DNA from 4 places in the Qipengyuania sp. RANM35 genome. Region 1 is predicted to be linked to each of the others. Evidence: predicted binding sites of a transcription regulator. Region 1 holds the regulator's gene; each other region holds the start of a gene.
What was found. Region 1 encodes LexA, which represses DNA repair genes until DNA is damaged. Its sites were predicted from a motif close to GTTCCNCNCTTGTTCT; they were not measured.
Positions count from the first base shown of each region.

Region 1 (7,463 bases):
GGGAGGGAAGTGCGAAGCTCGCTGGAGTACAGCGAGGCCTTTCCGAATTCGTGCGGGCCCGGCTTTCCGGAGGGGCCGGGTCTATTGCAGCTACTCTTGCGAGCGGAGATCGCGGGGCCATCTCCGAAGCGGACGAGGAGGCCATGCGCGATGCTGGCCTGACGCACCTGCTTTCGATCAGCGGATTGCATGTCAGTGCAGTCATCGCGGCTGCATATGTCCTGACCTTGCGGCTGCTTGCGCTGTGGCCATGGCTGGCCCTGCGCGTCCGTCTGCCATTGGTGGCGGCGGTTGTCGGTGCGGGAATGGGGATCGCATATACATTGCTGACAGGCGCGGAGGTGCCGACTGTTCGCAGCTGTATCGGGGCAGTGCTGGTGCTGATCGCATTGGCATTGGGGCGCGAGCCTTTGTCCATGCGCATGGTCGCAGTGGCAGCGCTGGCAGTCCTGTTACTGTGGCCGGAATCTCTCGTCGGGCCGAGCTTCCAGATGAGCTTCGCCGCCGTGATCGCCATCGTAGCGCTGCACAACTGCGAGCCGGTGAAGCTATTCCTAACTCCCCGCGAGGAGGGGCTAATACGCAAATGGGGCAGGCGCCTGGTCATGCTGTTCGTGACCGGAATGGTCATCGAACTGGCGCTGATGCCGGTTGTGTTGTTCCACTTTCACCGTGCGGGGGTGTACGGCGCATTTGCCAATTTGCTGGCAATTCCCTTGGTGACCTTTGTTTCCATGCCGCTGGTCGCTTTGGCCCTGATGCTCGATGTGGTTGGAGCCGGGGCACCGGTCTGGTGGCTTGCTGGCAAGTCGATCGAGGGCTTGCTTGCCATCGCGCATTTCGTGGCCGACCAGCCAGGGGCCGTGCGGCTTTCGCCCCCGGTTCCCCTGACGGCTATGCTTCTCTTCGTTGCCGGGGCGCTGTGGTTGGCGCTGTGGCACGGTACCAAGAGATTGTGGGGGTTGGTCCCGGTCATGGTTGGAACGCTTTGGATGCTGGTCGCCCCGATGCCCGACGTGCTGGTGACGCGCGACGGGCAGGACCTTGGCATCGTGGAAGCGGGAGAAACGCTGATCGTCCTGCGCGAAAGCAAGGGGGGCTACGCGCGGGACAACCTCATGGAGATCGCCGCAACAAGGAGCGAGCCCATTGCTCTAGCGGACTGGCACAAGGCGAGATGTAGCGATGACTTCTGCATCGTGACGATCGAGCGATCGCGGCGCGATTGGCGATTGCTGATCGCCCGGAGCCGTAACCTGATCGAGGAAAGAGCGCTGGCGACCGCCTGCGCACAAGTCGATATCGTAATCGCGCAGAGATACCTTCCGCGCTCGTGCAAACCGCGATGGGTGCGGATCGATCGGCGCTTTCTCGATCAGGAGGGTGGAACTGCCCTCTACCTTTCTGGCGAACGGATCGAAACGGTCGCCCAAGCAGAAGGCGGGCATGGCTGGTGGTCACCGCACGAGCGAATCTGGAAGAAGGACGGCGCGCCTTTCCCGAAAGAAGAGCGCGCCGCAAGCAGTCCCGCTAAGACATTTGCCGGACACTGAGCTTCTTTCGAGCGCAGTGTCGTCTCCGGTCAATGGTAGCGTCGTAGCAGACCTGCGAGTTTGCCCTGAACCTTGACCCGATGCGGTTCGTAGATCTGCGGCTCGTAGGCCCCATTCGCCGGATCGAGCCGAACACGACCCGCCTCACGGCGCAGGTACTTGAGCGTCGCCTCCTCGTTGTCGACAAGGGCCACGACGATCTCTCCGTCACGAGCACTGTCCGTGCGGCGGACGAGGGCGAAGTCACCGTCGAAAATACCTGCCTCGATCATCGAGTCACCGGACACCTCGAGCGCATAGTGTTCACCCGGACCGAGCAGTGCAGCTGGGACAGGCATGCTCGACTGACCTTCGATGGCCTCGATCGGCGCGCCCGCGGCAATGCGGCCGTGGAGCGGGACCTCGATGATGTCGTTGGCCGGAGCTGGGGCCGGAGCGCGAGGTGCGGCAGCAGCGATGACCGCGTCATTTGCAGCCCGCGGCCGTGACGCGCTGGTTACGGCGTCTTCCGGAAGCTTCACGACTTCCAGCGCACGAGCCCGGTTGGGCAGGCGCCGGATGAACCCGCGTTCCTCAAGCGCGGAGATCAGGCGGTGGACGCCGGACTTGCTCTTGAGGTCGAGCGCCTCCTTCATTTCTTCGAAGCTGGGCGAAATTCCCGTCTCCTCCAGCTTCTGCTGGATGAAGCGGATCAACTCGTGCTGCTTGGCGGTCAGCATGACTGCGAAACTCCCGTGTCGCCTGTTCACAACCGTGTGAACGAATGTGGAACAATTAGGCAACCCGAATCGCCAAGTCAAGCAATTCAGCCATTTTCGAGCTATCGGGTGTGGAACAAGTGTTCGTGGTACGTCCCGCTAGCCGCAAAGCAGTGCGCGCGTTGCAGATGCGACGTCGCCCTGTCGCATCAGGCTCTCGCCGACGAGAAAGCTGCGCACCCCGGCACTAGCGAGCCGAACACAATCGGCATGCGTTGCGATACCGCTTTCCCCTACCAGCAAGGTGCCCTCTGGCGCCAGGGGAGCCAGACTTTCGGTAGTCGCGAGGTCGGTGACGAACGTCCGCAGATCGCGATTATTGACTCCGATAAGGCGCGATTCGAGCGCTGACGCTCGCTCCATTTCGGATTCGTCGTGAACCTCGACAAGCACGTCCATGCCATGTTCAATCGCGGCCGCTTCGATTTCACGCATTTCCGCATCCTCGAGGGCTGCGACAATGATTAGGATTGCGTCCGCTCCGATTGCACGCGCTTCGGTGACTTGCCACGGGTCGACCATGAAATCCTTGCGCAGGACGGGAAGGTCGCAAGCAGCGCGGGCCGCGACTAGATAATCCTCGTGCCCCTGGAAGTACGGCGCGTCGGTAAGGACGGAGAGGCATGCCGCACCACCCGCGGCATAGTCGCGTGCGTGCTGGGCGGGATGGAAGTCTTCCCGGATCAATCCCTTGGACGGCGAAGCTTTCTTCACTTCTGCGATCAGTCCGAAGCCTTCTGCCTGCGCTTTCTCAAGTGACGCCCTGAAACCGCGAGGTGCGGATTGCTCGCTGGCCAATGCCGCAAGTTCGGCAAGTGAACGCATCGCCTTGCGCGCTGCAACTTCCTCGCGCTTGGTGGCGCAGATTTCGAGGAGCTTGTTCATCGGGCCATCTCGATCCAGCGCGAGAGAAGGGACTTCGTCGCTCCCGAATCCAATGCTTCGGCCGCCAGCTCAGCACCCTCGGCCCAGTCGTCAGTACGCCCGGCGACCATCAGCGCGGCGGCGGAATTGAACTTCACCGTCTCGCGATAGGCGCTTTGTTCGCCGTCGAGCAGCGCGGCCAGTGCCTTCGCATTATGTGCCGGATCCCCGCCACGGATCGCCTCGAGCGGAGCGTGATCCAATCCCGCCATGGTCGCATCGACGCGCTTCATGGCAAATTCGTGCCCGGTTACGTCCGCCATCTCGTTGCCTCCGGCGAGGCTCAGCTCGTCCAGCCCCTCGTCGCCCGAGACGATGAAGGTTCGCTCCGTGCCAAGGCGTGCGGTCGCATCGCCATAGATCGAGACGTAGCCTGGGCGCGCGATGCCGATCAGCTGGCGCTTGATCCCGACCGGATTCGACAACGGACCCATGAGGTTGAAGATCGTCCGCCGGCCCAGTTGCTTGCGAATTGGCTGGATGCGCACCATCGCCGGGTGGTGGTTGGGTGCGAAGAGGAAGCAGATGCCGAGTTCGGCCAGCGTCTTTTCCGCAGTCCGCCCTGCTGCCGCCATGTCGAGCCCGAGTACTTCGAGCGTGTCGGCCACACCCGAAAGCGAGGAAATCGCCCGGTTTCCATGTCGCGCTACAGGCACGCCGCAGGAAGCAACCACCAAGCCAACGGCGGTCGAGACGTTGAGCGTGTGGTGCCCGTCGCCACCGGTGCCGCATACGTCGATCGCGTTGCCCGGCCCGGCCACGGGGATGTAGCGCGCTCGCAAGGCCCGCGCCGCGCCGGCGATCTCGTCGGCAGTCTCGCTGCGCTCGGTCATGGCGAGGAGGAAGCGGGCGATCTCCTCGTCGCTGGCATCGCCGTCGAGGATCCAGCCGAAGACCTCCTCGGCCTCGCTTTCGGTCATGTGCGGAACGGCAAGCGGCAGGTGCTTCATGCGATTTCGCGCGCCTCGATCCCGCAGAGCGCGAGGAAGTTCGCGAGCAGGGCATGGCCGTGCTCGGTGGCGATGCTCTCGGGGTGAAACTGCACGCCGTGGATCGGCAGTTCCCGGTGGCGGAATCCCATTACGCTGCTGCCGTCGAGTCCGGGCGTCTCGCTGGTTGCATTCACTAGCAGCTCGTCGGGAATGTCCTCGACCACCAGCGAGTGATAACGGGTAGCAGTGAAAGGTGACGGCAGTCCGGCGAAGACGCCGCTGCCGTCATGCGTCACGGGTGACGTCTTGCCATGCATCAGCCCGCCGCGGACCACATTGCCGCCAAAGTGCTGCCCTATGGACTGGTGTCCGAGACATACGCCGAGCAACGGCTTTCCGGCATCGGCGCATGCCGCCACGAGGTCGAGACTGACGCCGGCCTCGTTCGGCGTGCATGGCCCCGGCGAGATCAGGAACCCGGCAGCGCCGCTCGAAATCGCCTGGCCGGCCGAAATGGCGTCATTGCGAACCACCTCCACGCCTGCGCCCAGCTCCATCAGGTAATGGACAAGGTTGAAGGTGAAGCTGTCGTAATTGTCTATGACAAGGATGGTACGGCTGTCGGTCATTCGTGGCGTCAATGGCGGCGCGAGGCCGCTCTATCAAGCAAGATAAGCTGGACCTGACGTCACGCCTGCTTGCCAGCGAACCTGTCGCTCGCCCGCACAAGCCCGTCGGTGATGCCCGGCTCGGTGTAGAGGTGCCCGCCATCGGGCACCATCTGCAGTTCGACCTCGGGCCAGGCCTGCTTGAGGTCCCAAGCCGAGCGGGGCGGGGTGCAGCAGTCGTGTCGGCCCTGGACGATCACGCCGGGAATGTCCGCCAGCTTCCATGCATTATCAAGCAACTGGCCTTCTTCGAGGAAGCAGCCATTGCGAAAATAGTGGTTCTCGATCCGCGCGGTGGCGACGGCATTTTCGCCCTCGGCCATGTGGTCGACCGTGTCTTCCTGCGGGAGCAGGGTGCAGGTCACGCCCTCCCAGCGGTTCCACGCAGCTGCAGCCGCCTTGCGGACCTCGGGATCGGGATCGTCGAGCAGGTCGCGATAGGCTTCGACCAAGTCGTCCTGCTTGTCATCGTCGATATGGGCGACGAAATTGTCCCATTCCTCGGGGTAGAGCTCGCTCGCGCCAAAGGCGCAAAGCCAGTCGAGTTCGATCTGGCGGCCGAGGAAGATGCCGCGCAGGACCAGTTCGCTCACCCGGTCGGGATGGGTCTGGGCATAGGACAGCGCAAGCGTCGAACCCCAGCTGCCGCCGAACACGAGCCATTGTTCATGCCCACACATCTCGCGCAGCTTCTCCATGTCGCTGACGAGATGCCAAGTCGTGTTGTGCTCGAGAGAGGCGAACGGAATCGAGCGGCCACAGCCCCGCTGGTCGAACAGCAAGACGTCGTACAGCGCCGGATCGAACTGCCGCCGCTGACCCGGGCTGCATCCGGCGCCGGGGCCGCCGTGCAAGAAAACCGCGGGCTTGCCACCCGGCGTGCCGACCTTTTCCCAGTAGATCGTGTGGCCGTCACCAACCTCGAGCATGCCGGTCTCGTAAGGCTCGATCTCGGGATAGAGCGTGCGGCGTTCCTGGGTCATTCCGCGTCCTTCCTCTCTACGACGACGATCGGACCGATAGGTGCGCCCGTATCGAGCCGGTCGGTTGCCGGGTTCCACAGCTGAGAAACGGTCCCATCGAGGTAAAGAGCGTTCTTCACCTTGAGCTCGTCACGATAGAACCGTGCGATCTTGCCGAAAGAGACCGGCGCGTTGGAAATAACGAAATGGGCGCGGCCCTGATCGTCGACGCCCACTGCATTGCGCACGAGGCGCGATGGGCCGTCATTGGTAATTTCGGGGTGGAGTTTGCCGTCAATGACCAGCATGGGTCCAGATTGCGTCCCAAAGACAGGTCGGTCCTTGACGTTGGCCAGAAAATCCTCGGTTGTACGGACGCGCCATTCCCCGTTGGTTCCGTAGAACACGCCGTTAGGCTTCATGTGGAAATTGCCTTCGCCGTCGGCGGTATTGAGCTCCTTCAGACGCTCCGAATTCTCGACGAAATAGCCGATCGGCTTGCCCTCGTCGTCGAACATGCCGGCGTTCATGGCGAAGGCGACCTTGTCAGGAGAATGCGTTTTCGCAAACTCGCTCAGGCTACGATAGGGAGCTTCTCCGCTCGGCCCCAGATCCATCGAGATGGTGTGGCGCGAAGGCGTTGCGAGGCAATGCGTCAGGGGAGCGTCTTCGAAAATGATTGAGCGACAGGCACTTTCCACAGCGCTCGCGACACTGGGAGTGGGTGTCGGCGTCGCGGCATCGGCCTTGCCGTCAATCCGAGTCCGCGCCACGGGCTTCCCTTCGGGCTGCGCTTCGCAGGCCGTCAGGGCCATTAGGGAAAGGATGGCGATAGTCGTCGTCTTCATTGGCCGAAACCGGGCTCCTGGGCTAGGCGAACCGCCTCTCTTGCCGCAGCGAGTAGGGCCCCCGCCTTGGCTTCGCATTCGCGCTGTTCATAGGCTGGCTCGCTGTCGGCCACGATCCCTGCACCTGCCTGCACATGCATTTCGCCGTCTTTCACCACCGCGGTCCGCAAGACAATACAACTGTCGACGGAACCATCGGGCGCAAAATACCCCACACCCCCGGCATAGGGGCCGCGGGTGTTGGGCTCGAGCTCCGCAATGATTTCGCACGCGCGAATCTTGGGGGCACCGCTAACAGTGCCTGCAGGGAAACCTGCGAAGAGCGCGTCCAGCGCATCGCGATCCTCTGCCAGACGACCGACGACGTTGCTGACGATATGCATGACGTGGCTGTAACGTTCGACGGTGAAACTTTCGGTGACTGTAACGCTGCCGGATTCGGCGACCCTGCCGACGTCGTTGCGGCCAAGGTCGAGGAGCATCAAGTGCTCAGCACGCTCTTTCGGGTCGGACAGAAGCGATTGTTCGGCAAGCCGATCTTCTGCAGCAGTAGCGCCACGCGGTCTCGTTCCTGCAATCGGGCGAATGGTCACTTCGCCGTCGCGGACGCGCACGAGAATTTCAGGACTTGAACCGACGACAGCGAAGCCGGGCAGGTCGAGCAGATAGAGGAAGGGCGAAGGGTTCACCCTGCGCAACGAGCGATAAAGCGCCATCGGCGGCAGTTCGAAGGGCGAGGTGAAGCGCTGTGACAGCACTACCTGGAAGATGTCGCCCGCAGTGATGTATTCTTTCGCACGCAGGACCATCGCCTCGTA
Region 1 is NZ_CM196433.1:1,161,908-1,169,370, reverse strand. It holds gene RAM60_RS05920 (ComEC/Rec2 family competence protein) at 1-1,553, shown strand, start outside; gene lexA (transcriptional repressor LexA) at 1,583-2,272, opposite strand; gene trpC (indole-3-glycerol phosphate synthase TrpC) at 2,411-3,196, opposite strand; gene trpD (anthranilate phosphoribosyltransferase) at 3,193-4,185, opposite strand; gene RAM60_RS05900 (anthranilate synthase component II) at 4,182-4,796, opposite strand; gene pip (prolyl aminopeptidase) at 4,856-5,818, opposite strand; gene RAM60_RS05890 (phosphodiester glycosidase family protein) at 5,815-6,645, opposite strand; gene trpE (anthranilate synthase component I) at 6,642-7,463, opposite strand, start outside.

Region 2 (7,463 bases), 230 kb from region 1:
GCATATGTCGGCTTCGACGCGGTTTCTACCGCAGCGGAAGAAACGAAGGATCCGCAGAAGAATGTGCCGATCGGCCTCGTCGGCTCGCTGCTGTTCTGCACGGTGTTCTACATCCTCGTTGCTGCTGGTGCTGTTGGCACCATCGGTGGCCAGCCGATCATGGGTCCGAACGGAGTGCCGTTCCCTGCCGGTTCCGAAGAGCTTGCTCGCCAGTGCGCTACCTACGCTGCGGACCAGCTTCCGCTAGTCTGCTCTAACGAAGCTCTCGCTCACGTTCTGCGCCAGATCGGATGGTCGGGCATCGGTAACCTGCTCGGGATTGCGGCGTTTCTCGCGCTGCCTTCGGTCATCCTCGTGCTGATCTTCGGCCAGACCCGCATCTTCTTCGTGATGGCACGTGACGGCCTGCTGCCCGAAAAGCTCAGCACGGTGCACCCCAAGTACAAGACTCCCCACATCGTCACCATGATGACGGGTGGTGCAGTTGCATTGGGAGCAGCCTTCTTCCCTGTCGGGAAGCTGGCCGACATCTCCAACGCGGGCACACTTTATGCGTTCATGATGGTAGCCATCGCTTTGCTGGTCCTTCGTCGGCGTGACCCGGAGCGCAAGCGCGCCTTCCGTGTGCCGATGGCGTGGATCATTGCTCCGCTGACGATTGCGGGCTGTGTGTTCCTGTTCCTTAACCTACCGATCGACGCGATGCTCTTCCTTCCCGGATGGGGCGTACTCGGTATCATCGTCTACTTCCTTTACAGCCGTGGCAGCAGCCATTTGGGCCGTGGTATCGTCGAGGTCGTCGACGATGTTGCTGGTGAGGAAACCCAGATTCCGATCCACCCGCCGGCGGACTGAGGTTTCGCCTAGGTAAAAAAGAAGGGCCGCCCCCTCTCGGGAGCGGCCCTTTTCTTTTGTGCGGCTGTCAGATCAGATGTCGACTGCTTCGACGTGGCGCTTTTCCGCCTCGTCGTGGATGGTCATGCCCAGCGCCATCTTGGCAGTGTTGAGTAGGCCGATGTCCATACCCCAGATTTCTGCCTGTCCGAGGTCCATGCGCAGGAAAAGCAGGTCCGGATCGTCTTTGCCGCCGTCGTACCATGCCTTGACGAAGTTGTTCCAGAACTGCTCGAAACGTTCCTGGCTGGTTTCGACCGAGAGCGTGCCATCGAAGCGGGCGAACAGGTCATGGTCCTTGGCGGTGAAGCTAGCCTTGGCCTTGCCGAGCTTGGCGAAGTCGCTCTTCTTCTGGGTGAAGAACCAGATCGCGCTGTTGGCATCTTTGTCGAGCTGCGCGGTCATGGGCACCGAAGTGTCCGACTGACCTTCGAGTTCAAGGAACAGGAACGGCGAGTCTGCCATCGCCTTCCAGAACTTCTGCTTCAGTTCGTCGGGGTTGCCTGCGGAGTTTTTCATGAGGGGGCCTTTCGTGATTGCGTTTGTCTTTCATACGCATGCGGGGGGCGGGACGTTCCGGCGTTCACGCTCGGACGGGGCAGGGCACGGATGAATTGCCTATTAGACCGACATGGAACATAATAGGAACATACGAGTCGATTCCCTATGATCCATACTGATCCTGCTCCACTGCCTTTCACGGCCTTTGAGGATGTCGCCGCGATTTCCACGCGGCGCAGTGCCCGGTGGCGTCCGGGGCTGGCTGCGCAATCCGGGCCAGCATTGCACAGCGAAATCTTCGCCTCATCGCGCGAAGGGGCGGGCGCGGCGGTGGCTCTGGCGCTGGCCCTAGACGACTGGCGCAGCATTCCCCGTGGGGAAGTGCGTAAGGAAGAGGACCGCCGCGCCGTGCTGTGGGTGCAGACGCGCGAGGCAGCGCGACTGAGTGGGCGCCCCTATCGTGCCGGCCTGCCGCGGGAACTGGCGACAAGGCTAATCCACGTACTTGCCGACAAGCCGGAGGATGCGCTCTTTGCCCTGGAAGAGGGTTTGCGCTGCCGCGACCTCGCCTTCGTGATCGGGGAAGTGTCCGGCAATCCGCGGGCGCTCGATTTTACCGCCTCGCGGCGGCTGACGCTGGCGGCGCAAAAACACGGTGTGCCGCTGTTTCTCGTCCGTCTCGATGCTCAGCGCGACCTGTCTTCGGCGCGGATGCGCTGGGAGGTGATCTCGGTGCCTTCAGCACCGCTCCGCTGGAACGCGCAGGCGCCAGGCGTACCGGCATGGCGGGCCGAACTGTTCCGCGCCCGTACCCATGCGCCGGGCGAATGGCTGCTGCACCAGGACGGTGTTCGACTGAAGGCAATGCGCGAGCGGGCCGCGGACAACGACACCGAAGGCGCGATGGACTGGACTGCGGGGCTGCAGCGCAGGCGGCTTCCGCAAGGGGCGTGAACATGATCGGGCACGGCAACGACCGCCCGCGCAGGATACTGTCGATCTGGCTTCCTGCACTGGCGATGGATCGCTGGCGGCAGGGCGGTGGGAAAGAGCGTCGCGAGTTCGACAGGCAGCCGCTCGTCCTGATCGCCGACACTGCGCACGGACCCCGCATCGAAGCTGCCAACCGTCCCGGGTCGGAAGCCGGCGCACGACCCGGAATGATGCTGGCGGACGCACGCACGCTGTGCCCGCAGCTCATTACCGCGCCTTCCGATCCAGCGGGTGATCTTGCCTTTCTCGAGAGCCTTGCCGTCTGGGCGCAGCGATGGGGGCCGTGGTCGGCGCTCGATGCGCCTGACGGGCTGCTGGTCGATGTAACCTCGGTCCCGCACCTCTTCGGCGGCGAGACGAGACTGGTCGAGGATGTCCATAATGCCTTCGCCCGCCGCGAACTGGCAGTGCGCACCGCCATCGCGCCCACCGCAGGCGCGGCTTGGGCGCTGGCGCATTACGGGCCGCCGGGCACGATTGTGGAAGGGCACGAGGAAATCGCGCGTGCCCTGTCCGACCTGCCCGTCGCGGCACTGAGGCTCGACAAGGATGTGGTCACCGTGCTGCGCCGCCTCGGCCTCAAGCGATTGGGCGAGATTGCGACCATCGGGCGCGACGCGATCCAGCGGCGTTTCCGCAACCGCAAGTCGCCTGCGGCCAATCCGCTGATCCGGCTCGACCAGCTGCTCGGCCTTGTGCCCGAGCCGCTGTTGCCCGTGGTGCCGGTGCAGACGCCGCTGGTTCAGCGTCGACTGATGGAGCCGATCCGCCACCGACAATTGCTCGACACGGTGGTGTCCGATCTTGCCGCCGACATGGCACGCGAACTGGAGGGCAGGGGGTTGGGCGCGCGGCGCCTCGAACTCGGCCTGTGGCGTGTCGATGGCGAGGTGGTCGTACGCCGCCTCGAAATGGCCGCAGCGACGCGCGATCCGGCGCATATCGTGCGACTGTTCGCGGCCAGGCTAGACGATGTCGACGCTGGCTTCGGGATCGAGATGCTGCGCCTGCGTGCCAGCTGGGCCGAACCGCTCGCGCTGGAGCAGGGCGATATCGAGGCTGTGGCGGAAAGCCACGGGACTTCGCTTTCCGCGTGCATCGACCGGCTGACTGTCCGCCTCGGCCCGCGCGCGGTCAGCCGGCCGGTTCCCTTTGCCAGCCATTTGCCCGAACGGGCGCAGCGCTGGCAGCCTCCACTCGACCCGGAACCGGCTTCACAAGGCTTGCTCGCTTTTCATGAAAGGCCACTGAAAATGCTTGAGAAACCTGAAATGATCGCGGTGCTCTATGCTACCCCGGACGGCTACCCCCAACGCTTTCGCTGGCGCGGTTCCGTGCACGAGGTGGTGCGGGTGGAAGGTCCGGAACGGATTGCGCCCGAATGGTGGCGCGAGCGCGGTAGTACGCGCCTGCGCGATTACTACCGGATCGAGGATGACCATGGGCGCCGCTATTGGATCTACCGCCAGGGCATCATCGGTGACGGGAGGGGTAACGACCGCAACGGCGGGCTGCCCGACTGGTATCTGCAGGGACTCTGCGCCTGAAATCAGGCGGGCTGCTCGGGAGCGGGTTCTTCCGTAGGCTCGTCAGCAGCTTCTTCCGGCAGGACAGGCTGTTCCTTGCCATGCTCGATCTCCGACTTCTCGGGGAAGAGGGCGCTGATCCTGCAAATCTCATCGCCACGCAAAATCGTTGCGGCCACGCGGGATTGTTCCATCGCCTCGGGCGTGTTGTTGAACGGCGGAACGACCGTCTGCGCTGGTGTGCAAGTCCGCGGGGCCGGATGGGCATCATGCGCCGCCTCCGCGTGCTGGTCTGCAGGCTCGTCGGACGCGATTGCGGGTACGGCAAGCATCGCGAGGGCAGAAAAGGCAAGAATGGCGCGCATAGGTTCCTCCGAACGGCCCCATGCCCCCGATCGCCTTGCCCGCGACTGAATGCCTATTCCGAGCGGAGGAACTCGCTTCGGCGCGACCGTTTCTGGCCGAGCGGGATATTCCCGAAGTTGGCTACCGGCCCGCTGGGCGCCTCGACCGTCTGGCTGGCATGTTCCACTACCGCCATCGGGATCGGGCGTTCGAAGATCAGGCCGCAGCTGTTGTCGTTGACCCAGACGACCTTGCAGAAATGCTCCTGGTCCGCCCATTCGAGCAGGCCGGAAACGCCTTCCACGGGCGGGTTAGGCGTGTCGAGGCGGGCACCTGCCTCGGAAAGGTCGCTGAGGCGGCCGATGCGGTCGCCACCGAGCATCTTGAGCCGGGCAGGGCAGTCCACAGCATATCTGCGGCTCGCGCGGCGTTCCGGCTGCGCGACAGCCGCATTCCTCCGAAATAGCGCCACCCATGTCCTCCTGTTGTCGGGCAAGGATAACGCCTTGGGTGGTTAAATGCGCTCTCACGGGGATGGTGAGCGCAATTTAACCATGACGATTGCCTTTTGTTATTGGCGAAGGATTGTTGAGAACATATAAGGAACAAATGTCCTCGCAATCGGTCCTTCAGAAGCTGGAAATCCTTGCCGACGCGGCGAAATACGATGCCTCCTGCGCTTCGTCCGGCACGGCCAAGCGCAACTCGATGGGCGGCAAGGGGATCGGCTCGACCGAGGGGATGGGCATCTGCCATGCCTATGCGCCCGATGGCCGTTGCATCAGCCTGCTCAAGATACTGCTGACCAACCACTGCGTGTTCGACTGCCATTACTGCGTCAATCGCAAGAGCTCGAACGTGGCCCGCGCGCGCTTCACGCCGCAGGAGGTGGTCGACCTCACGCTCGCCTTCTACCGGCGCAACTACATCGAGGGGCTGTTCCTGTCGTCGGGCATCGTGAAAAGCTCGAACCACACGATGGAACAGCTGGTAGAAGTCGCACGCATCCTGCGGGAAGAACACGATTTTCGCGGGTACATCCACTTGAAGACAATCCCCGAGGCGGATCCGGAGATCGTTCATCAGGCGGGCCTCTACGCCGACCGTGTCTCGATCAATGTCGAACTGCCGACCGACAGCGGCCTGACCCGCCTCGCGCCCGACAAGAGCGCAGCGCAGATCGAAGGCGCGATGGGCAAGGTGAAGGCCGATCTCGTCGAGGCGAAGGATGCGAGGAAGCGTTTCCGCCATGCGCCACGTTTCGCGCCTGCGGGCCAGTCGACGCAGATGATCGTCGGTGCCGATGCCGCGACCGACAGCGACATCGTGGGCAAGGCGAGCCGGCTCTATGACAGCTTCAAGCTGCGCCGCGTGTACTACAGCGCTTTTTCGCCGATCCCCGATGCCAGCGCGGTCCTGCCGCTGAAGCGCCCGCCGCTGATCCGTGAGCACCGGCTTTACCAGTCCGACTGGCTGATGCGCTTCTACGGCTACAAGCCGTCCGAGGTGATGCAGGCAACCGAGGCAGACGGGAACCTGCCGCTCGACATCGACCCCAAGCTGGCCTGGGCGCTCAAGTTCCGCGAGCAGTTCCCGGTTGACGTGAACCGCGCTTCCAAGGAGCAGCTACTGCGCGTCCCTGGGCTTGGTGTGAAGGCGGTGGGCAAGATCCTCGCCAGCCGCCGCCATCGCACGCTACGCCTCGATGACGTGGCGCGCCTCACGCTGTCGATCACCAAGGTGCGCCCGTTTATCTGCACCGTCGACTGGTGGCCCGTGCTGCTGACCGACCGCGCCGACCTGCGCAGCCTGCTCGCGCCGAAGACCGAGCAGCTGGAGCTTTTTGTCGCATGACTGTTAAACAGGCCCTTGGGCTCCAGCACGTCCGGCTCGGTACCTATTACGTCGTCAACCTGCCCGAGGCCGACGATTTCGACTTCTGGCGCGAACGGGCCCGTGCGCTGGTGCAGTGCGAGGTGCCGCCCGACCGCATTGCCTGGGTCGAACCGGGGGGCAGCGGCGACCTCTTCTCGCATGGCGAGCGGCGGATGCCGGTCCCGCCCGTCGGTGCGCGTCCCGTCCGCGCCAATCGCCGCTTCGTGCAACTGGCGCGCAATGCAGCGCTTCATTCGGACACCGAACGCTTTGCGCTGCTCTACCGCTTGTTGTGGCGGCTGCAGGCCAATCCCCGGATCATGGAGGACAAGGCCGATCTCGATGTCCGGCGGATCGAGGAACTCGACAAGAACGTCCGCCGCGACAGTCACAAGATGCATGCCTTCGTCCGCTTCCGGCTTGTGGAGAGCGACCCTGATGCGCTCGGGGAGGAAGCGGGCGAGCACTATGCCGCCTGGTTCGAGCCCGAGCACCACATCCTGCGCGCCAATGCGGGCTTCTTCATGCGGCGTTTTTCCAACATGCGCTGGTCGATCCTGACCCCGCGCGGCAGCCTGCACTGGGACGGGAGCATCATGTCCGAAGGGCCGCCCGCACAGCGCAGCGATGCGCCCGGCGGCGATCCGATGGAGGACCTCTGGCGCAAGTACTATGCGTCGATCTTCAACCCCGCGCGACTGAAGGTCGGCGCGATGCTGAAGGAGATGCCGAAGAAATACTGGAAAAACATGCCCGAGGCTTCGCTCATCCCGGACCTCATCGCGGGCGCGCAGAACCGCGAGGCGGCGATGGTCGAGAAGGGCGCGCTTGAATTCGAGGAACGGCCCGACACGCTGAAGGCGATCGACCGCGCCATCCACGCCTGCCGCAAGTGCCCCATCGGCGCGCTCGACAACAATGCGGTGATGGGCGAGGGGCCGCGCGATGCGGCGCTCATGATCGTTGGCGAGCAGCCGGGCGACAACGAGGATTTGCAGGGTCGCCCCTTTGTGGGGCCGGCAGGGCAATTGCTCGACGTTCACCTCGAAAAGGCCGGGATCGACCGGCGCACGGCCTACCTCACCAATGCGGTGAAGCATTTCAAATACGTCCAGCGCGGCAAGCGGCGCCTGCACCAGAACCCGGGCGCGAAGGAAATCGACACCTGCCGCTGGTGGATCGAGGGCGAGCGCGCGATCGTGCAGCCCAAACTGGTGCTCGCCATGGGTGCCAGCGCGGCGCGCAGCGTACTGGGCAGGACGGTGAGCATCTCGAAGGTGCGCGGCAGGCCGATCCCGCTGGAGGACGGCAGCGAGCTGTGGGTCACTT
Region 2 is NZ_CM196433.1:928,529-935,991, forward strand. It holds gene RAM60_RS04675 (amino acid permease) at 1-855, shown strand, start outside; gene RAM60_RS04680 (pyridoxamine 5'-phosphate oxidase family protein) at 928-1,413, opposite strand; gene RAM60_RS04685 (hypothetical protein) at 1,561-2,349, shown strand; gene RAM60_RS04690 (Y-family DNA polymerase) at 2,352-3,935, shown strand; gene RAM60_RS04695 (hypothetical protein) at 3,938-4,279, opposite strand; gene RAM60_RS04700 (PilZ domain-containing protein) at 4,333-4,731, opposite strand; gene RAM60_RS04705 (putative DNA modification/repair radical SAM protein) at 4,869-6,113, shown strand; gene RAM60_RS04710 (UdgX family uracil-DNA binding protein) at 6,110-7,463, shown strand, end outside.
Region 2: RAM60_RS04705 (putative DNA modification/repair radical SAM protein) is a predicted target of LexA. The motif match lies at 4,851-4,866, and genes of this name have one in related genera.

Region 3 (7,463 bases), 600 kb from region 1:
AGGGGCTGGTGATCGCTGCGAACGCAATGCACAAAGTGTACGACCGCATAGGGGAAGCCGTGTCGATACCGGTGCTCCATATCGCCGACAGTGTCGGTCGGGCGATGCAGGAGGCCAACTGCAAGAGCGCGGCGCTGCTCGGCACGCGATATGTCATGACCGAAAGTTTCTATCGCCAGCGTCTCGTCGCGCACGGTGTAGATTTGCTTCCTCCGCAGCCCGAAGACGTCGAGATGGTCGATGGCATCATCTACAAGGAACTTATGCTGGGCCGCGTGACGCGCGATGCAGAGCGGGCAATCAAGACGATGATTACGATGAAAGAAAAGGAGGGGGCGGAAGCGATCGTCCTCGCCTGTGCCGAACTCGAACTGGTGGTCGATACCGATGCAAATGTTCTGCCGGTCTTCGATTCCACGACGATCCACTGCAAGGAAATTGCCGACTGGATACTCGAATGATGCGTCAATCGGTCAGGTATCGTTAGAAAAGAGCGCGAAGAATTTTTTTCAACGAAATTTACCATGACGATATTGATGCAAAGTTTTTTGTCGGCATGATGTACCTTCCTAACTCTGGGAAGGGACTCACAATATGAAAATTACCGTTGGTCGCATGGCGGCCGCGAGCGTCCTTGCGCTTGCGGCAGCGGGGATGTCTGTCTCGGGTACGGCCCAATCGGCCCCCGCAGCAGGCTCCAAGATAGAGAATTCCTACATCTGCGTTTTCAACCCCGGTCTCGTCGCCAAGGGCAACGTCAAGGCCGAGGCGGCCCGCTCCGCCAACGCTGCTGGTGGTGGTGTCGGCCACACCTACCAGAACACCATTCGCGGCTTCTCCATCAACGCATCAGCCCAGGGCGTTGCGAAGATGCAGGCCAACAACCCGCGCATCGCATTCTGCGAGCAGGACCAGGTCATCACCACTATGCAGAGCGGCAAGCCGGGTGGCGTGACCGCCCAGGCCGAAACGCTGCCGTGGGGCATCCAGCGCGTTAACGGCGGCCAGACCGGCGCGACCGGTCGAGCGATCGTTATCGACACCGGTGTCGACTTCACCCACCCCGATATCAACGTGAACACTTCGCTTGCGCGCAACTTCACCAAGGATCGTGACGGAAACGATCTGAACGGCCACGGCACCCATGTCGCAGGTACCATCGCTGCCATCGCAGGAAACGGTATTGGCGTTATCGGGGTCGCTCCGGGCGTTACGGTTATCCCGGTCAAGGTTCTCGACCGTCGCGGCTCGGGTTCGAACAGCGGCGTCATCGCCGGTATCGACTATGCAGCAAGCATTGCTGCAAGCGGTGATGTGGCCAACATGAGCTTGGGTGGCGGCTTTAGCCAGGCGCTCAACGATGCAGTCATTGCCGCAGCCGGAAGCGGACTGAAGTTTGCCCTGGCCGCAGGCAACGAGAGCACGAGCGCAACTACCAAGTCACCTGCATCGGCCAACCACCCGAACATCTACACAGTGTCGTCGTTCGCACAGGGTGACAATTGGTCGAGCTTCTCGAACTATGGCAACCCGCCGGTCGATTATGCCGAGCCGGGTTCGTCGATCTACTCGACCTACAAGGGAGGCGGCTATGCCACCCTGTCGGGCACCTCGATGGCCAGCCCCCACATGGCGGGCCTGCTGCTCCTTGGTGCCATCCGCAGCGGCGGTTCGGTCAACAATGACCCCGACGGTAACCCGGACACCATCGGCATCCACTGATAGGGTATCGAAATCGGGAGGGGCCGCGCGGCATATGTCGCGCGGCCCTTTCTTTTTGCCGATAAGCAGGCGGGTTCGCTTTTCGTTCACGTTGTCGCGCGCGGGTACCTGACCTAAGCCGCTGCCACCCATGGAAAGAGCCCGCTACGCTGCCGACCCCGCCAAGTCCCGCGGGCGCGAATTCGCCGAAAACCGCGACGGAACCCGCGGTCCTCGCAGCGAGTTCCAGCGCGACCGGGACCGGATCGTTCACTCGATCGCCTTTCGCCGCCTGCGCTCGAAGACGCAGGTCTTTATCGCACCGGACGGCGACCATTATCGCACGCGCCTGACGCATAGTATCGAGGTCGCGCAGATTGGCCGGGTAATAGCGCGCGAACTCGGTCTGGACGAGGACCTGACCGAAGCCCTCTGCCTTGCTCACGATATCGGCCATCCGCCCTTTGGTCATGCAGGCGAGAAGGCACTGGAAGAGGCAATGACCCACGCAGGCGGTTACGACCACAATGCGCAGGGTATCCGCACGCTGGCACGGCTCGAGAGCCCGTATTGCGAACACGAGGGCCTCAACCTCACCTGGGAAACGCTTGAGGGCATGGCCAAGCACAACGGCCCGGTCGACGCACCACATTGGGCTTTGGCGGAGGTCGACGCTGCCTTCCCGCTCTCGCTTGGCGAATGGCCTTCGCTTGAGGCCCAGGTCGCGGCAATTGCCGACGACATCGCCTATGACAATCACGATATCGATGACGGCTTACGCGCCGGATTCCTCGAGCTTGACGACCTGCTTACGCTCGACTGGCTCGGCGACCAGTGGCGCGCGGTGGAGCGGCGGTTCCCGAACGCATCGCGTGACCGCCAGCTGCGCGAGCTCGTGCGTACGCAGATCGGTACCATGGTCAACGATGTACTGGTGCAAACGCGGTCGCAATTGGGTGGCATCGACAGCGCCGAGGACGTGCGTGCCGCCGGACATGCTCTGGCGACTTTCTCGCCCGCGATGCGCGACCAGGAACGCGGTCTCAAGCACTTCATGTACGAGCGGCTCTACTATCACCCCGACCAGCTTTCGACAGCGGAGCGGGCGCGCGACGTGATTGCGCGCCTCTTCGTCGCCTATAGTCAGGATTCATCGACGATGCCCGATGACTGGCTTTCGCAGATGCCCGCATCCGAACCGCATCGCAGCCGCCATATCGCCGACTTCATTGCCGGCATGACCGATCGTTACGCCATCGACCAGGTGCGCCGGATTTATGGTCGCGCACCCGAAGGTTTGAGCAATGTCTGAGACAATCCGTATTGCGCTTGTCGGCTCGACCGGCCTGATTGGCCGCACCGTCATGCAGGCTTGCGTAGGGCGCGAGGACTTGCGCCTTACCGCTATCGCCCGGCGCGAGGCAAAGCTGCCCGAAGGGGCGCGGATGGAAATGTTCGTCGCAGACCCTGCGCAGTGGGACGAAGTGATTGAGGCGATCAAGCCGAAGGCGATCATTTGCGCGCTTGGCACGACATGGAAGAAGTCTGGACAGGACGAAGCGGCATTCCGCGCGGTGGACCAGGATCTCGTCATGGCTGTCGCCAGGGCCGCGAAAGAGCATGGTGTCGAACGTTTCGTTCACGTCAGTTCGGTCGGGGCGGACTTCGCGTCGAAGAACTTCTACCTTCGCGTCAAGGGCGAGGTCGAGCGGGACCTTGGCAAATTGCGACTGGGACGCCTCGACATTCTGCGCCCCGGATTGCTTCGCGGGACGCGCGAGAACGACCGAAGAGTCGCGGAACGCTTGGGGATTGCAGCTGCGCCCTTGGTCAATCTTGCCCTGCAAGGGCAGTACCGCAAGTACCGTGCCATCAAGGCGGAGACAGTTGCCGACGCTGCATTGGCTCTTGCCAAACGAAACGCCAGGGGGCGCTTCGTGCACGATAACGATGCGATTGTCCGCGCGGCCAAGAGTTTGCCGAAGATCGGTGCCGAAGACGACTAGGAATCGAAGGGGGAGGGGGCATGATCGGCTGGGCGACGCGACTGTTCGCATTCTGGACGCTAGCCGGGACCATGCTCGCATGGTTCTTTCCGCCGCTGTTCCTCTGGGTTGTCGACGGTAGTATCGTTCCCTTCGGCCAGCCGCTCGTCAGTGTCATGCTGGGCGTGGTCATGCTCGGCATGGGACTTACCCTGACCCTCGATGATTTTAGGGGTGTGCTGCGGATGCCGCGCGCAGTTCTTGCCGGAGTGGTGCTCCAGTTCTCGATCATGCCGCTCGCCGGGATCGTACTGGCAACATTGCTGGGTCTGGAAGGCGGGTTGGCCGTCGGCCTCATCCTCGTCGCCTGCTGTCCGGGCGGCACGGCTTCGAACGTCATTTCGTACCTCGCGCGTGCCAATGTTGCTCTTTCAGTGGCGATGACCATGGCATCGACCCTGGTCGCCGTCGTCGCCACGCCGCTGCTGACAGGCTGGCTTGCGGGCGTGTTCGTCGAGATCGATCGCTGGGCGTTGTTCCGCTCCATGATCGCCGTCGTGCTCGTGCCCGTCGTTCTCGGTGTCGCGCTGCGTGCCCTGATGCCCGACGCAACCCGAAATATCGAACCGATTGCTCCTCTAGTCTCCGTCCTTCTGGTCGTCCTGATCGTCGGAGCAATCGTTGCGCGATCAAAGGACCTGATCAGCCAGCACGCCGGGATCCTGTTGCTTGCCCTGTTCCTTCTGCACGCGGCGGGATTCGCCTTGGGATATTTGCTGACGCGTGTTCTTCGCTTCGATGAAGAAATAGCGAGGACAGTCAGCATCGAGGTGGGAATGCAGAACAGCGGCCTCGGGTCGACGCTCGCCTCCACGCCAAGTTTTGCAGCGCAATTCGCCAACCCCTTGCAGGCCGCGCTGGCTCCCGTACCCAGCGCGATATCGGCAGTCTATCACGTCGTCATCGGCAGCCTGCTCGCCTCGTGGTGGCGGCGCCGGACGGAAGAAGAGGAAGTTTAGATCATGTGGCAAACTGCATTCGGGATCGCGAACCTGCTTGCCATGGCAATGTGGGCGGCACTTATCCTCCTGCCGCGCAAGCCCGCGCTGCTTGCGGCTATCCTTTATCTCGGCGTGGGCCTGCTGTGCCTTGCCTATGCTCTCGGCATATCGGCCATCCTTGGCGGACTGGTCGACCCGAAGGGCCCGGGAGGCGGAACCGTCGATTTCACCACGATTGAGGGTGTCCGGTCGATCTTTGCCAGCGACGGCGGTGTGACAATCGGATGGATCCACTACCTCGCCTTCGATCTCTTCGTCGGGCTGTGGATCGCAAGGGATGCGGATGCCAAGGAATTTTCCCGCCTGGTGCAGGCGCCGATCCTGTTTCTCACATTTATGGCCGGTCCCTTTGGCCTGGTTGTCTGGCTGCTGGTCCGCGAAAGGCGGGCCCGGAAGAATGGTCGCTGGGAATAGGCTGCAAAGGCCAAAGCGGGGCAGGAATCAGGTTGCCTAATGCAACCGGCGTGGCATGATGTTCATCAAAGCTGATAACAGCGGAGAGGATTGATGGCAGCGACGCAAAAGCTCACGTTTGACGAGCTTATCCGACACTGGGCGCAGGAAAAACCCGATGCGGTCGCGCTGGAGCAGGAAGGTGACGCGATTACCTTCGGTGAGCTTGAAGTGCGCTCCCGTCAGATTGTGTCCATGCTTGCGTCGCATGGGGTGGGCAAGGGCGACAGGATTGCCTGGCTGGGCAAGAACGCGCGCCACTATTTCGAGCTCTTCTATTCTGCCGCGCGCGTCGGTGCGGTAATGGTCCCGATCGGGTGGCGCCTCGCCCCGCCGGAGATTGCCTATATCCTCGGCGATACCGGGGCGAAGGTCCTGTTCATCGACGAAGGTTTCGATGAACTCGCGGCAAAGGCCTGCGGCCAGATGGATTCTCCTCCCGAGATTATCGACACGCCAACTGCGAAGACACAGATCGCCGCGGCGAGTGCAGATGAGTTCACGCCCGCGGGCCGTGATGATGCGATCCTGCAACTCTACACTTCGGGCACCACAGGCAACCCCAAGGGTGCCGTCCTCACGAACGGCAACCTGTTCTCGCTTCGCCTGCCTGCGGAGGAAGCCGCACAGCCCTGGTCGAGTTGGGACGAGGACGAAGCCATACTGATCTGCATGCCCTGCGCGCATATCGGCGGGACGGGGCTTGGCATTATGGCCATGGCAGCTGGCATTCGCGGCATCGTCCAGGCGGAATTCTCACCTGAGGGCGTCCTCGACGGATTCGAGCAGGGCATTACTCGGCTCTTCATCGTGCCGGCGGCGCTCCAGATGGTTGTCCAGCACCCGAGAGCGAAAACCACCGACATGTCGGGCGTCAAATATGTGATGTACGGTGCCGCTCCCATCCCGCTCGACCTGCTGCGCGAAGCGGTCAAGACCATACCTGCCGCAGGATTCCTCCAGTGTTACGGAATGACCGAGACGACCGGCACGATTGCCATGCTGCCTCCCGACGACCACGATCTCGAAGGTAACCAGCGTATGCGCAGCGCGGGCAAGGCAGTTCCGGGTGCCGAGCTCAAGGTCGTGGACGAGAACGGAGATGAACTGCCGCTTGGCGAAGTTGGCGAGCTCATCTGCAAGAGTCCGTCGAACATGGCAGGTTATTGGAACCTGCCTGAGGCTACCGCCAACTCGCTCAAGGACGGGTGGATGTACACCGGCGATGCCGCCTACATGGACGAAGACGGCTACGTCTACATTCAGGACCGGATCAAGGACATGATCATCTCGGGAGGTGAAAATGTCTACCCGGCGCAGGTCGAGAGCGCCATCTACGGTCACCCGGCGGTGGCGGAAGTCGCGGTCATCGGTGTGCCAGACGAAACCTGGGGCGAGGCCGTGAAGGCTTGTGTCGTTCCCAAGCCGGGGGCGACTGTCGAACCGAACGATATCATTGCCTTCACGCGTGAGCGACTAGCAGGCTTCAAGGTGCCCAAGAGCATCGACGTGATCGACGTGATGCCGCGCAACGCCAGCGGCAAGATCCTGCGGCGTGAATTGCGCGCTCCCTATTGGGAAGGTCGCGACCGACAGGTCAACTGACGGCGGGCCGCGTCATGCAGCCCGCCGGCTAGGTCAGTCGATGGCGTCTTCGCCGGCCTGGCCGACGGATTCGATGTCGTTGCCAAGGCCCTTTACAGTGTTGCAGGCGGTGGCGGTCAGCGCCATCGTGGTGATGCCGAGGGCAAGCAGAAACTTACGGACCATCTTTTCTCTCCATGTCGAAGAGCTCGTACTTGAGCGATATGGGTTAAGAAACGGGTTGCGCACTACGCGGTTCCCGCGCGGGACAGGCGATGCTCGCGCCAGGCGATCAGCGCGCCCGCACCTATGACCAGCGGTGCACCCAGCCAGGTGGTCGTCGGTGGCAGGCGGTTCCAGATCATCCAGCCATAGAGTGTCGCCCAGATGAGCGAGGAATAGTCCATCACGATTACGCTCGCGACCTGGCCGAAGCGAAGCGATGCAGTGAGGAGAAGCTGCGCCACACAGCCCAGTGCCCCTATCGCCAGCAGCAGGAGCCACTGCTTTGGGCTGTGTGCCTCGATGAAGAAGGGCAGGCCAAGGGCAAAGACTGCCGTCGACCATGCCGAAAACCAGAACACGATGGCGATCGGCTCGTCGGTACGGCCCAAGTCGCGCAACTGGATCGAGATCACTGCCACCATGAAGGCCCCGCTGAGGCCGACGATGACGCCAA
Region 3 is NZ_CM196433.1:566,081-573,543, forward strand. It holds gene RAM60_RS02805 (aspartate/glutamate racemase family protein) at 1-461, shown strand, start outside; gene RAM60_RS02810 (S8 family serine peptidase) at 595-1,722, shown strand; gene RAM60_RS02815 (deoxyguanosinetriphosphate triphosphohydrolase) at 1,853-3,013, shown strand; gene RAM60_RS02820 (NAD(P)H-binding protein) at 3,006-3,707, shown strand; gene RAM60_RS02825 (bile acid:sodium symporter family protein) at 3,728-4,705, shown strand; gene RAM60_RS02830 (ABA4-like family protein) at 4,709-5,161, shown strand; gene RAM60_RS02835 (fatty acid--CoA ligase) at 5,255-6,805, shown strand; gene RAM60_RS02840 (entericidin A/B family lipoprotein) at 6,839-6,970, opposite strand; gene RAM60_RS02845 (DMT family transporter) at 7,033-7,463, opposite strand, start outside.
Region 3: RAM60_RS02815 (deoxyguanosinetriphosphate triphosphohydrolase) is a predicted target of LexA. The motif match lies at 1,796-1,811, and genes of this name have one in related genera.

Region 4 (7,463 bases), 240 kb from region 1:
GAACGCGGCAAGATCCTGCTCAACGGCTGTGAGCTCCTGGTTATCGACGAAGCCGACCGCATGCTCGACATGGGCTTCATCCCGGACATCGAGTTCATTTGCGACAAGCTGCCCGAAACGCGCCAGACCATGCTCTTTTCGGCAACCATGCCGCCGCCGATCGAGAAGCTGGCGAAGAAGTTCCTCAACAATCCCAAGCGGATCGAGGTCAGCCGTGCTGCTTCGACCAACAAGGACATTACCGCGTTCAAGGTGCCGGTGAAGACCCGCCAGAAGCGCGAAACCTTGCGCTGGTTGCTTGACCACGACCATGTCGAGACGGCGATCATTTTCGCCAACCGCAAGACCACCGTGCGCGAACTCAACAAGAGCCTGCAGAGCCACGGTTATGCGAGTGCCGAAATCCATGGTGACATGGATCAGTCGAGCCGCCTCAAGGAACTGGCACGGTTCAAGGCGGGCGAGGTGAACATCCTCGTCGCGTCCGACGTTGCTGCACGCGGTCTCGACATCAAGGGAGTGAGCCACGTGTTCAACTTCGACACGCCGTGGCACCCGGACGATTACGTCCATCGCATCGGTCGCACGGGCCGCGCGGGTGCCAAGGGACGCGCCTTCACCTTCGTTGCGGAGGATGACGCGGAGGCGATCGCCAACGTCGAGAAGCTGACCGGTTCCGAAGTACCGGTATTCGGCAAGAAGGATGTCCGGGTCGAGCTCAAGGAGCCTTCACAGGACAATCGCGACGAAGCTGCCGACCAGGATAAACGCAAGGAAGAGCCGCGCGCCCGTTCGGACAGGGGCGGTCGCAAGTCACGCGATGAGCGCGCGCCGCGGTCGGTAAAGCCCAAGCGGGAAGACAAGCCAGAGCGCCAGCCGCGCCGCGAGCGTCAATTCGACGACGAGCCGACGGCACCGGGTGAATGGAACGGCCCGATGCCCGGATTCCTCGACGTTTCCGCGCTTTCCTGAGCCAGATCGAACGGTTCGCCGGGCCGGGATTGAGCCTTTGTTTACCAAGCTTGGTGCATGGTTGCACCGATGGGGCTTTTTCTCGACCTTTTGCGCAATGTGCTGCTGATCCTTGCCGCTCATGGGGTGGTTTTCGGACTTCTCGCGTTTGCGACCAAGCGGAAGGGCTTCATCAAGGCGGTTGGCGCGACGCGGGAAGAATTCTCGAAGAACCTCGCGCTCGCTATCTTCAATTCTGTCCTGCTGGCTCCGTTTTTCGAGGCACCGAGCGGGGCATTACATGCAACCATCGGGACAAATCCGACGCTCGCCAGCTTTTGGGAGGGGACCAGCGAAGTTCTCGTCCTCGCTGCGGCCGCGATTCTCATCGACTTCGCCGCCTACTGGCGTCACCGGCTCGAGCATGAGCCCGGCCTCTGGCGTTTCCATGCGACCCATCATTCCGACACCGCCATTCATTGGCTGACGGTTCATCGTAAGCACCCGGTCGGAAAGCTCCTGAGCGTACTGATCGATCTTCTGCCCGTGGTGGCACTGGGCTTCCCGCTATGGTCGATCGCTGCCGCACAAATGCTGCGCACCTTCTGGGGGTATCTCGCCCATGCGGATGTGCCGTGGACCTTCGGGCGTTTCGGCAAGATCATGATCTCGCCTGCCGCCCATCGCCTGCATCACATTCGTGACGAGCGACTGATGGGGACCAACTACTCCAACACCTTCGCCTTCCTCGACGTGATGTTCGGCACCTATCTCGACCCGACACCGCACGTGAATTGCGAGACGGGTATCGAAGAGGGGCCGCGCAGTTTCTGGGGTGAACTCGCTCGCCCGTGGGAGGCGCGATATCGCGACACCAAACCCAGCGGGCAGGTGGACGAAGCCGCCGCGTAAGCTGTCGCTGCCGGATTGTCGCTGCTACGACCTGCCCATGGGGCTGTGGGCAAAAATCTGGCGTGGGGGCGGGAGGCGCAATCCGCGCTTTCGCGACGAACTCGGTAACCTCGTCCCGGCTGGCCGCCTGCTGAGGAATGGGCCGCGAGCTATCTCGACCGGCCTCGGACGAAAGCTCTTGGGCAGGCGTCCTCCGCGCCCGTGGATTTCGTACGATGCCGCGAATGCCATAGCGGAGCATCTCGATCCTTCACGTTCGCGCGTCTTCGAGTTCGGATCGGGGATGTCGACCGCGTGGTATGCGGCGCGCGCAGCTTCTGTCGAGAGCGTCGAGAGCGATCCGCAGTGGTATGCGCAAGTCTCACGGCAACTGGCGGATTGCGACCGCGTTTCTCTGCGCCTTGCCAGCGACAAGGCCCAATATGTCACCATGCCGGGAGGTGCGACCTACGACCTCATCATGATCGATGGGTCCTGGCGTTGCGACTGCGCGAGGGAGGCGACCGAACATCTCGCGCCTGGCGGGGTCATCTACCTCGACAATGCCGACAAGCAGGGCGGAACCTCAGGAGATCTCGGAAAAGCGAGACGAATTCTCATCGAGTTCGCGGAAGAACGGGGCTTGTCCTGGACCGAAGTGACTGACTTCGCCCCGACGCAGTTCTTCGTCGAGCGAGGTCTGTGGATCGGGTCTAGTCCGCCGGCTTGACGAAGCTGTCGATCACTCGCTTCTCGCCTGCCTTCTCGAAGTCGATGGTCAGCTTGTTGCCTTCCTGATCCGTGACCGTGCCGTAACCGAACTTGTCGTGGAAGACGCGTGCACCGATGGCGATATCGGTGCGCGGCTTGGCGGCAAAACTCGCGGCGCTCTTGCCCGGTTCGGGAAGGCGTTTGGGAGTGGCATCGTAACCGGTGCTCAGGGCGCGCTGCCAGCCGGGGCCCCGCGCGGTGGAGCGGTCCGGACGGCTGGTGGAAACATGTGCGAAAGGATCTTCGTTCTCGGTCCAGTTCGCCCGCCAAAGGGAAGCGCCGCCAGCCATCGTGGTCTCGCGATTGACCGTGTCCTGCGGAAGCTCCTCGATGAACCGGCTCGGGATGGAGCTGGTCCACTGCCCGTAGATGCGGCGGTTTGCCGCGTGTAGGATGGTGCAGCGGCGTTTCGCGCGGGTTATCGCGACATAAGCGAGCCGCCGTTCTTCCTCGAGGCTGGCGAGCCCGCCTTCGTCGAGCGCGCGCTGGCTCGGGAAGACGCCTTCCTCCCAACCGGGCAAGAAGACATGGTCGAACTCCAGCCCCTTGGCGGCGTGCATGGTCATGATGGTGACCTTTTCGCCATCGTCGCGCGCATCGTTGTCCATCACCAGGCTGACGTGTTCGAGGAAGTCGGTGAGCGTTTCGTAATCTTCCATCGCCCGCGCGAGTTCGGACAGGTTTTCGAGCCGGCCAGCGCTTTCGGTGCTGCGATCCTTCTGCAGCATCTCCTCGTAACCGCTCTCGGTCACGACCATGCGAAGGAGTTCGGATGGGGTGACCTTGGTCGATTGGTCGCGCCAGTGCGCGAATTGTCCGAGCAGTCCGATAAGGGTGTTGCGCGCGCGGGGAGGCAGTTCGTCGCTGTCGGCAAGATCCAGGCTGGCAGCGGCGAGCGGCGCCTGGATCCGGCGCGCATGGCGGCGCATTGTTTCGAGCGCCTTGGCCCCGAGGCCGCGCTTGGGCTGGTTGTGGATGCGCTCGAATGCGAGGTCGTCCGCCGGTTGCTCGATCACGCGCAAATAGGCCAGCGCGTCGCGGATTTCGGCACGCTCGTAGAACCGGAAACCGCCGACGATACGGTAGTTGAGCCCGATCTGGATAAATCGGTCCTCGAACTCGCGGGTCTGGTATTGGGCGCGCACGAGGATCGCGATCTGGTCGAGCGGGGCACCCTCCGCCTCCAGCCGCTCGATTTCCTCTCCCACGCGGCGGGCTTCCTCCGGTCCGTCCCACACGCCGATGACGCGGACCTTCTCGCCTGCCGGCAGTTCGGTCCACAGCGTCTTGCCGAGCCGTTCGCTATTGGCGTTGATGAGACCTGAAGCCGCAGCAAGGATTTGCGGGGTGGAACGGTAATTCTGTTCGAGCTTGATTACCGCGGCTCCGGGAAAATCCTTTTCGAACCGCAGGATGTTGGCGACTTCTGCGCCGCGCCATGAATATATGGACTGGTCGTCGTCACCGACCACGCAGATGTTCTTCCGGCTCTGTGCGAGCAGGCGCAGCCACAAGTACTGGACCTGGTTGGTGTCCTGGTATTCGTCGACGAGGATGTATTTGAAGCGCTGCTGGTACTGCTCGAGCACGTCATGGTGGGTGCGGAAGATATTGAGCATATGGAGCAGGAGGTCGCCGAAATCGCAGGCGTTCAGTTCCTTCAGCCGGTCCTGGTACAGCTTGTAGAATTGTGCGCCGCGACCATTGGCATAGGCCTCGTTCTCGATCGCATCGAGGTCACCGGGGTTGAGACCACGGTTCTTCCACCTGTCGATCAGCCCCGCCAGTTGCTTGGCAGGCCAGCGCTTCTCGTCGAGGTCGTTCTGCTGGATGAGCTGCTTGAGGAGACGCAATTGGTCGTCGGTGTCGATGATCGTGTAATTGCTCTGCAACCCGACCAGTTCGGCGTGGCGGCGAAGCATGCGGGCGCCGATCGAATGGAAAGTGCCGAGCCAGGGCATGCCTTCAACCGCATCGCCGATGTGGCGTGCGACGCGTTCGCGCATCTCGCGTGCCGCCTTGTTGGTGAAGGTGACGCAAAGAATCTCGCTCGGCCACGCCCGTCGCATTGCGATGAGATGTGCAAGCCTTGCGGTAAGGGCAGCGGTCTTGCCCGTGCCCGCACCGGCCAGCATCAGTACCGGCCCCTCGGTAGTAAGAACCGCCTCTCGCTGGGGCTCGTTCAGGACAGCCGCATAGGCGGGAATCCGCTGGTCCTGGCCAGTTTCCGAAGGGGCGGGGAGGTCCGACATGATCACCGGAACAGCTAGTGAACGCGGACCCTGAGCGCAAGGGCGCACCGTGCAGGTCCCCGGAACCCTTGGCCACGCTCCGGCGTAGTGGAGGCAATGACAATTCTGGAGAGCTTACAATGAACAAGCTGTTTTTCGCTGGCGCTGCCGCGCTCGCCTTTACCGCTATCCCTGCCGCAGCGCAGGACGTGGCCGTCGATGCCCAGGGCAATGTCTATGTCCTGACCGAGGTCCAGCAGAGCGATTACGACGGCTGGCCGGTTGAACGCCAGACCGCTTATCTCGGCTGGCCCTATGGCGTGCAGGAATATTACTGGACGCTCACCCCGACCCAGCTCGATGGCTGGTGGGTGCTGACGGATCCGCAGCGCGTCAGCGTCTATGAAATGACGCCCGACCAGCGCGATATCGCCTGGACCCAGATTGCGGCGCAAATGAACAAGAGCACCACTGCCGCGGTCGCCACCACGGCCGCAGCTTCGGCCAGCACGATGCAGCCGCGCTTTGTCAGCAACGCCGTCGTGCAGACAACCCCTGCAGCGGACACTGCTGCAACCGGCGACGACCTGCCGGTCTGCACGCCGCAGCAGCAGGACAACTGCATCAACTCGTGGGAAAAGAACAAGACCGGTAACCGTCCGCTGAACTACTGGCCGGGTCGTCCGGCGAGCGAAATCAGCGCCGATCGCGGTACGCTGCCGGTCGACAAGCCGAACGACTAACCCGGTTACGTCCAGCGCGCGAAATTCCCATGGGGAGTTGTGCGCTGCGCTTGGAGGGGGCGGGGCCGCCGCGGCGGTCTCGCCCTTTTCGATTCTCAGGTGTCGAGGCGAAGAATTGTCAGCTTGGCCTTGCCAACCTTGCGCTCCGCTTCGACGCGCAGCGACTTCAGCGAAACCTCTTCGTTCGACCTTGTCTCGAGCGCGATCCATGTCGAAGCATCGATCCAGCCCAGCCGTAGCATTCGGTCGAGCGCGACAATTCCCGCTCCCGTTTCGTAGGGCGGATCGAGCAAGATTAGCTCGTGGGCCTTCTTGGCCGGGCCGAGCGACAGCACCGAGCCCTGTTGCACGGTCGCCCGCTGGCGCGCGCCGAGTGCGTCGATATTGGCACGTATGGCCCTGATCGCGGAAGCATCCTGCTCGACGAAAAGGCAGGATGCAGCGCCACGCGACAATGCCTCCAGTCCGAGCGCGCCCGAACCTGCAAACAGGTCGAGTACGTGCAGGTCCTCGAAACTTCCGAGCCTGCTCGCCAGTATATTGAAGAGGGTTTCGCGGGTGCGATCCGCCGTAGGACGCGTCAGGTCACCCGGAGGTGCGACGAGCTTTCGTCCTCGCCATTCGCCGGCGATAATCCTCACTTGCGGAAACCGCGCGCCAGTTCGCGCTTGAATGCCTCGACATCGCCACGCTTGATCTCTGTCGCCCGACCACGCGGGAGGTCGCCGATGTGGAACGGGCCATAGCCGATGCGCAGCAGGCGGTTCACCTCAAGCCCGAGGTGTTCGAGCACGCGGCGTACTTCGCGGTTCTTGCCTTCTCGCAGGGTCATTTCGATCCAGCGGTTCCGGCCCGATCCGCGCTCAAGGTTCGCTTCGATCTGCCCGTAACGGATGCCGTCGATTTCTACCCCTTCGATGAGATCGTCGAGCTGCTCCTGGGTCACGTCGCCGAAGGCGCGGGCGCGATAGGTGCGGGGGACGCCTGTGGCGGGCAATTCCATCGCGCGCTTTACCTCGCCGTCATTGGTCAGGAGCAGGAGACCCTCGGTGTTGTAGTCCAGGCGGCCCACCGGCATCACCCGCCCCGCGTCCTTGGGCAAGGCGTTGCGCAGGGCATCGTAGATCGTCGTGCGCCCCTTGGGATCGTATTCCGTGGTCAGCATTCCGGCTGGTTTGTGAAAAGCAAAAAGGCGGGTTTCCTGCGCCTTGCCAACCGGTTTCCCGTCGACAGTAACTCCGTTCAGGTCATTCAGCTTCACGGCAGGTGTGTCGAGCACCTTGCCATTGAGCGCGACACGGCCCTCGGCGATCATGCGCTCGATTTCGCGGCGACTGGCCACGCCCGCACGCGCGAGCAGCTTGGCGATGCGGTCGCCTTCTTCGGGAAGTCGGTTGTCGGACATGGCCGCGCGGTTAGGCCTTCAGTTGGCCGCGCGCAAGGCTTCCTCGACCGTCTCGTGAAACCGCCTGATGCCGCCCTCCATCGTCCCCAGCGTCAGGAACGGGATGGCACCGGTCGACAGGCCCTGCTGACCCAGCTCGGCGGCACGGAAGTCTTCGGAGGCGAAAACCCCGCCGTCGAGCAGTGCCCAGCTGCGCTCCCAATGGTCGCGCGCCTTGTCGGTTGCCGGGTGCTCGGGAATGAGCATGAAGTCCTCGACCAGTGTGTGGTCGTGCGACTGGGGCATCATCACCATGAGGTTGATGTAATCGGGACTGGGTATGACAAGCGCGCCGGGCAGCATCTGGTAGGCGAAGGTAACGACACGGCGCAGCTCGCCCATGTTCGCAAGGTCGACGCCCTCCATTTCTTCCAGCCTTCCGACCGCGCTGCGCGAATGCGGGCCGATCATGTCACCGCTGGTCGCACCGTC
Region 4 is NZ_CM196433.1:1,406,070-1,413,532, reverse strand. It holds gene RAM60_RS07115 (DEAD/DEAH box helicase) at 1-972, shown strand, start outside; gene RAM60_RS07110 (sterol desaturase family protein) at 1,042-1,863, shown strand; gene RAM60_RS07105 (O-methyltransferase) at 1,901-2,572, shown strand; gene RAM60_RS07100 (ATP-dependent helicase) at 2,556-4,865, opposite strand; gene RAM60_RS07095 (hypothetical protein) at 4,985-5,587, shown strand; gene rsmD (16S rRNA (guanine(966)-N(2))-methyltransferase RsmD) at 5,683-6,228, opposite strand; gene RAM60_RS07085 (pseudouridine synthase) at 6,225-6,992, opposite strand; gene RAM60_RS07080 (aromatic ring-hydroxylating oxygenase subunit alpha) at 7,011-7,463, opposite strand, start outside.
Region 4: RAM60_RS07100 (ATP-dependent helicase) is a predicted target of LexA. The motif match lies at 4,873-4,888, and genes of this name have one in related genera.